3 regions of the Mesorhizobium sp. M2A.F.Ca.ET.067.02.1.1 genome follow, and region 3 is predicted to be linked to each of the others. Evidence: riboswitches for the same ligand, from Rfam matches in the RefSeq annotation. Region 3 holds a riboswitch; each other region holds the start of a gene.
What was found. Region 3 has a riboswitch for thiamine pyrophosphate ahead of thiC (phosphomethylpyrimidine synthase ThiC). Riboswitches for the same ligand answer to the same signal wherever they lie in the genome.
Positions count from the first base shown of each region.

Region 1: linked by a shared signal. The riboswitch ahead of EOA28_RS07385 (YkoF family thiamine/hydroxymethylpyrimidine-binding protein) and the one ahead of thiC (phosphomethylpyrimidine synthase ThiC) in region 3 are both predicted to bind thiamine pyrophosphate.
Region 2: linked by a shared signal. The riboswitch ahead of thiC (phosphomethylpyrimidine synthase ThiC) and the one ahead of thiC (phosphomethylpyrimidine synthase ThiC) in region 3 are both predicted to bind thiamine pyrophosphate.

Region 1 covers NZ_RZSB01000054.1:9,386-11,648, reverse strand. Annotated here, with positions in the region: gene EOA28_RS07390 (GSU2403 family nucleotidyltransferase fold protein) at 1-595, opposite strand, end outside; TPP riboswitch at 787-899, shown strand; gene EOA28_RS07385 (YkoF family thiamine/hydroxymethylpyrimidine-binding protein) at 890-1,498, shown strand; gene EOA28_RS07380 (ABC transporter permease) at 1,737-2,263, shown strand, end outside.
Region 2 covers NZ_RZSB01000004.1:52,823-55,085, reverse strand. Annotated here, with positions in the region: partial or broken gene thiC (phosphomethylpyrimidine synthase ThiC) at 1-1,140, opposite strand, end outside; TPP riboswitch at 1,253-1,364, opposite strand; gene EOA28_RS01390 (MFS transporter) at 1,365-2,263, opposite strand, start outside.
Region 3 covers NZ_RZSB01000002.1:31,281-33,543, forward strand. Annotated here, with positions in the region: gene thiC (phosphomethylpyrimidine synthase ThiC) at 1-968, opposite strand, end outside; TPP riboswitch at 1,072-1,188, opposite strand; gene EOA28_RS00530 (hypothetical protein) at 1,310-1,537, opposite strand; gene EOA28_RS41055 (hypothetical protein) at 2,200-2,263, opposite strand, start outside.

The DNA.
Region 1 (2,263 bases), on a different contig from region 3:
AGGCGTTCTCGTACTGCGTCGCGCGGCCGGCATCGGTCCGGTGCGGGATTTCGCGAAACGTCGGATCGACTGCCTTCAGCACGTCGATGACCGGCGGCATGCTGTCTTCCACTTCGGCCGAAACGGAATGGAACTGTGCGAAATCGGCATCGCCTGTCTGCAGCGCGGCACCCGGCAATCGCACCCCGAGATGCCCGGCATAGGTCTGGAAAGCGACGGTGCCCACCAGCACCGCGCGCAGCCGGAAGAGCCCCGCCTTTTCCAGCGCCTCGACGACATCGCCGGTGAAGGTCTCGGGTGCGGTCAGGCCGGCATCGCGGACAAGCGTGGAGACCAGCTTGCGGCGGCTCCTGAGATCGCCCTTGATCTCCCTGAAGGCCGCAACCCGACTGGCGATCTCGGGATCCTCGGCCGGACCGACATAACGCCTCTTTTTCTCGGGGCGGGTTTCCTCGAAATACCAGTAGTCGCGGCCCTTCACCGGCACGCGCACGAAATTGCCCGCCGTCGAGAAATCCGTCTCGAAGGAAGCATCGAGGCTGCGCTGCACCAACTCGGCGTAAAGGGTGCGGTAGGCGAGGTCGATGGTCTTCATGGGCGCTGCTATTGTGCGTTATAAGATTCCTGCAATTTTCTTATAACTGCGGCGCTAGGTCGATTGCAAGTTCTAAGAAATTCGTGAAAATCTTATAACCACCGGCATCTCCCCTAGGGGAGATGAGACTCGTGGCCCAACTGGCGTCGCAAAAAACCGCTTCCCCAACCCGGCAAACAGTGCTTTAACGCGCCCATCCACAGGGGTGCTCCGTACGGTCGGGGCTGAGATGGTGGCGGCAAGCCTCCGGACCCTAAAGCTGATCTGGATAATACCAGCGGAGCGAGGCGGGCCATGTTTTCCGGCGCACAGATTTCCCTTTATCCCATGGCCGACGATTTCGTCGGCGTCATCCTCGGCGCGTTGGGCGCGCTCGATCCTTACCGCGACAGGCTGAGGATCGAGACCGACGACATCTCGACGCTGCTGGTCGGGCCGCCCGAAGTGCTGTTCCCGGCGATGCGCGACCTCTTCGTGGCAGCGGCCAAAAGCGGCAGGCATTGCGTGCTGTCGGCCGCCGTCTCGCGCGGCTGCCCCGGCGAGCCGGACGACCCGATCTGCCGTTCCGACGAGATCGGCGGCCCGGCGGTCCCGCTCGACGAGCGCAAACGCGCGGCGCTCGGCGCCGTGCGGTCGACGCCCTCGACCGACCAGCCGGTGGCAGCGCAATTCTCGCTCTATGTGATGGGCACGGGCGATCACATGGACGAGATCTATGGCTGCATCGACTTCCTGAAACAGTCCGGCGTGTTCGACCGTTCCAAGAACTTCTGCACCAGGCTGCGCGGCGACGCCGGCGCGGTGTTCGCCACGCTCAACGAAGCCTTCTGCCACTTCGGACCCGGCGCGGGGCATGTGACCCTCGACATCACCATTTCGGCCAACAGCCCGACCGCGGTTTGAGCGCAAGCTCGAGCTGTCGAGGAGAGTTATCGTGGCTGTTTGGTATGACCTATTGCATGGGGGAGAGGGCCCCATATCTGACCGCCTCTCTGAAGAGGGAGCGCAGCCTTCGGCGATTGGCGAAAGCCGAGGTGAAGGCCAATCTCCCCCCTTGTGGGGGAGATGCCTGGCAAGGCAGAGGGGGGCGCTGTCCCGCCGGCATGTCAGGCGTTCGCAAGCGCAGCCTTCGTCGGATGCTATGGGGCAAGTTTCGCAGGGAGGCGTTCCTTCGCGCCCCCCTCTGTCCTGCCGGACATCTCCCCCACAAGGGGGGAGATTGGCTCTCACGGCGACCTTCGCCAAAATCGCTCCCGCCGCCCTCGCGTTTACGTTGCTGCTCCTCGCTTGGGAGTTCTACGCCCGTCTCGGCGGCATCGCGCCTACCGTGCTTCCGGCGCCCACCCGCGTGCTGGCGCAAGCCTGGCAAAACCGCGCGGCACTTGCCGAAAACACGCTGCCCACCATCCGCGCCACGCTTGCCGGCTTCGCCTGCTCGCTCGCCGCCGCCTTCGTGCTTTCGGCGCTAGTCGACTTCCTGGCCCCGCTGCGCCGCGCGCTGTTTCCGCTGCTGATCGCCAGCCAGACTTTGCCGTTGGTGGCGATCGCGCCGCTGGTGGTCTTGTGGTTCGGCTTCGGCCTCTTGCCGAAGATCCTGCTGGTCGCGCTGGTCACCGTCTTCCCGATGATGGTGGCGCTGGTCGAAGGCTATGCCGCGACAAGCGCCGA
Region 2 (2,263 bases), on a different contig from region 3:
TCGGTCGTTGGCATCGGCGATCGAGCCGGGGCGAAGACCGTCGCCGAGCGAGAACGCCACGTCATAGGTACGGCAGATGTCGCAGATCTCCTCGAAATGCTCGTAGAGGAAGCTCTCCTTGTGGTGGTGCAGGCAGCACTTGGCCATGATCGAGCCGCCGCGCGACACGATGCCGGTGACGCGGTCGACGGTGAGCGGAATGTAGGGCAGGCGCACGCCGGCGTGGATCGTGAAATAGTCGACGCCCTGCTCGGCCTGCTCGATCAGCGTATCGCGATAGACCTCCCAGGTCAGCGCCTCGGCAATCCCGCCGACCTTCTCCAGTGCCTGGTAGAGCGGCACCGTGCCGATCGGCACCGGCGCGTTGCGCACGATCCAGTCGCGGATGTTGTGGATGTTGCGGCCGGTCGAGAGGTCCATCACCGTATCGGCGCCCCAGCGGATCGCCCACACCATCTTCTCGACCTCTTCAGCCATCGACGAGGTGACGGCCGAATTGCCGATATTGGCGTTGATCTTGACCAGGAAGTTGCGGCCGATGATCATCGGCTCGCTCTCGGGATGGTTGATGTTGGACGGGATGATGGCGCGGCCGCGCGCCACCTCGTCGCGCACGAATTCCGGCGTGACGAAGTCCGGGATCGCCGCGCCGAAGCTCTCGCCATCGCGTTGAAGTTTCGAACGCAACTGCTCGCGGCCGAGGTTTTCGCGGATGGCGACGAACTCCATTTCCGGCGTGATCATGCCGGCGCGTGCGTAGGCAAGCTGGGTGACGGCACGGCCGCCAGTGGCGCGCAACGGCCTGTTGCGCACCGGGAACTCCGGCGTCAGGCGATCAGCCGAGACGAAGCCGTTGTCCTCGGGCCTGATCGTGCGGCCCTCGTAGCGCTCGACATCGCAGCGTGCCTCGATCCACGCCTCGCGCAACCGCGGCAAGCCGCGCTCGATCTCGGTCTTCCCCGTCGCGTCGGTGTAGGGACCGGACGAGTCGTACACCGTGACCGGCGGTTCGCCGGCGCTCGGATGAACCGAGATCTCGCGCATCGGGACACGCAGGCCCGGGTGAAGTTGGCCCGGTTTGTGGACTTTCTTCGAAGCGGGCAATTCGCCGACAGTGACGGTCGGGGTGTGGGCATTCATGAGTGAGCCTCCTTGCTCGAGTGCAACGGAGACCCAGTCCACGCGAAGAGGAGGAAGTGACGCTTCGCCTGGAAGACGGGCACTGCCCGAATACCGAAGCCGGATTGCCGACCCGCGAAACCTCGCACCGTCCCTACGCCAGTATGAACTGGATCAGGTTCAACGGGTCACTGCGCGCAATAGCAGTATCTCAGCCCCTTGCCGGGACTCCCCTGGTGAGGCGCTTAAGATGGACGATGGGAGGTCGCGCTGTCAACGCTTGCAGCGCTTGCCGCCTTAAATGAGCCCTGCAAGTGGCCGTTGGTATGCGTCAGGGACCGCGTCGAGAAAGAAATTGCGACGAATGCCAGCGCGATGACCCCGAAGCTGGCGGCGAGCGAGGAGATTTGAGCGATCAGCCCCAGCAATCCTGGTCCCAGCAGCAGTCCGGCATATCCCATCGTCGTCACAGTTGACATGGCACGAGCAACGGACGTGCCGCCCACACGACCAGCCGCCGCAAAAAGAGTAGGCACAATGTTGGCAAGGCCGAGACCACACACCGTTAGCGCCACGAGAGCAACGGTAAGATTGCCGCCCATGAGGATTATTGCGACCACTGAAGCTGCGCAAACCACAGCGCAGTAGCGCAACGTGCGCATCTGACCGATTCGGTTGGCGATGGCATCACCGAACAAGCGTCCCATTGCCATCATCGTCGCGAATGCAGCGAAGCCGTAGGCTCCAGTGCTCTCTGCTGCACCGGATCGCGTCACGATGTAGATGGCGCTCCAATCCATCATTCCGCCCTCGGCCAGCATTCCTAGAAATGCGAGACCGCCAAGCAGGTAGAGATGGGTCTTGAAGACGCCCTGGAGCTGAGCATCCTTCGTCTCGACAGGGGCGGGAGGGATGTGGATCCAGCTTGACTTGTTCCAACCAATCCAGGCGACGGGAGCAATCACTGCAACACCAATTCCCGTCACGCCGAGGCAGAGGTTCAGAGCGCCGCCGCGCGACAGTATTTGACCCACGACCAAAGCGCCGGCCAAGCTTCCAAAACTGAACACGGCATGGAATGACGACATTACCTGCCGGTGCAAAAAACGCTCCAACGCTGCGGCGTCAGTGTTCATCGACACGT
Region 3 (2,263 bases):
CCCGTGACCCGGTCGACGGTCAGCGGTATGTAGTGCAGCCGCACGCCGGCGTGGATGGTGAAATAGTCGACGCCTTGCTCGGCCTGCTCGATCAGCGTGTCGCGATAGACCTCCCAGTTGAGGTCCTCGGCGATGCCGCCGACCTTTTCGAGCGCCTGATAGAGCGGCACCGTGCCGATCGGCACCGGTGCATTGCGCACGATCCAGTCGCGGATGTTGTGGATGTTGCGGCCGGTCGACAGGTCCATCACCGTATCGGCGCCCCAGCGGATCGCCCACACCATCTTTTCGACCTCTTCGGCCATCGACGATGTGACAGCCGAGTTACCGATGTTGGCGTTGATCTTCACCAGGAAATTTCGCCCGATGATCATCGGTTCGCTCTCGGGATGATTGATGTTGGCGGGAATGATTGCGCGTCCGCGCGCCACCTCGTCGCGCACGAATTCGGGTGTGACGAAATCTGGGATCGCCGCGCCGAAGGCTTCGCCGTCGCGTTGCAGCTTGCCGCGCATCACCTCGCGGCCGAGATTCTCGCGGATGGCTACGAACTCCATTTCTGGCGTGATGATGCCGGCGCGCGCATAGGCAAGTTGGGTCACCGCCTTGCCCTGCTTGGCCTTGAGCGGCCGATTGCGTATCGGAAATTCCGGTGTCAGGCGCTCGCCGGTGGCGAATCCATTGTCTTCCGGCCGGACGTGGCGGCCGTCATAGGCTTCGACATCGCAACGCGCCGTGACCCATTCGTGGCGAAGCCGGGCAAGGCCTTTTTCGATGCTGGTTTGGACTGATGGATCGGTGTAGGGGCCGGACGGATCGTAGACGGTGACGGGCGGTTCGCCGGCCGTCGGATGGACGGAAATCTCGCGCATCGGCACCCTGATCTGCGGGTAGAGGACGCCGGGCTTGTGGATTTTCCGCGAGGCGGGCAGTGGTCCCGTCGACACGGCGGGGGTGAGGGCATTCATCGTGAGGCTCCTTTGCTCATGCATTGGAGACCCAGTTCTGTGCCGGAAGGATGAAAAGACGCTTCTGTAGACCTGCTGCAGCAGGACCTCGGGCGTAAACTCCCGCAAAGCGCTTGCACCGTCCCTACGCCAGTATGAACTGGATCAGGTTCAACGGGTCACTGCGCCGCGAAAGCCAGCAGTATCTCAGCCCCTTACCGGGACTCCCCTGGTGAATGCCTCAAGTTGAATGGGCCGGTGCTGCTTTGTCAAGCGCCTTCGGGCGCCTTCGGGCGCCTTCGGCCGGTGGCGACGTCCGGCGGCCGGCCGAGCGGAGAGCTCGCGCATGCATCGGGGACAAGTCACGCCCCGTAGACCAGGGCTGGAATGGCCAAAGTCTCATTCGCTTCGTGAAGGATGGAAAAACTGTATCGGCCATGTGCGTCGAGATCGACCGAGTAGCTCAGGCGGTCACGGATGTGGTTATCCTGGTCGAAGGCGACGATTTGCGGCTTCAGCGAGGTGATTTGCACCACGTCCAGGTAGATGGAGTTGCAGATATGATCTGGTCGTCGGGCTGGCAGGTGCAAGCGGCCGCTCTATTCAGGATGCGGCATCGGCGGCGTTCCCGATACCAATGATATCTTGCGGGCAACTTATGCAATCACCGGCTTCGTAAAACCCGACGGCGGCGGCCGTGTCCTGGCGCTGAGGATGTGCCGCTGTTCCAGCAGAGAAATCGCGTGGGCGCGGAGTTTTCGCTCTGCGAGGAAGAGTTGACGCAATCGTTTAGCTTGCTTGCAGTTCGTAGAGACCCGCCTTTGAAAGCAACTAAGCTATTGCATTGATATGTTGGTGCGCGATCGATCGCTACATAGCCGGCCGCCATTATCCGAGTATTGATCCGCCGGTGTTCGTGTTGCCGTATATGGCAATCCCTGCGAGATCGTCGCGGCCGGATCGGCCGCACCCTCTAGTCATAAAAGGGGAAGCGACCGAGAATTCCGCTGCCGAAAACTTCTCTGGCTTGGCTATGCATGCGGTAGATGAGATCGCCGCCTACCGCGACCTGGTCGAGGAAGGCATCGACGCCCAGTTCGGACAGCCTGGTTATCGCAATGCGTTAGCGGCTCAGACTTGCGGTCTCGAGAGCGGCCTTTGGGGGTCACCTCTTTTTTGTTTCAGAGGTTGGAAGACGGCTGCTCGTTACCCAATAGAAATGGCGACTACGGAACGCGATCGATCGCGGCCATCAGGAAACACCTGTCTTCGGCTCAACCTCGACATGGCGTCCGATCGACCGCAGATATACAGCT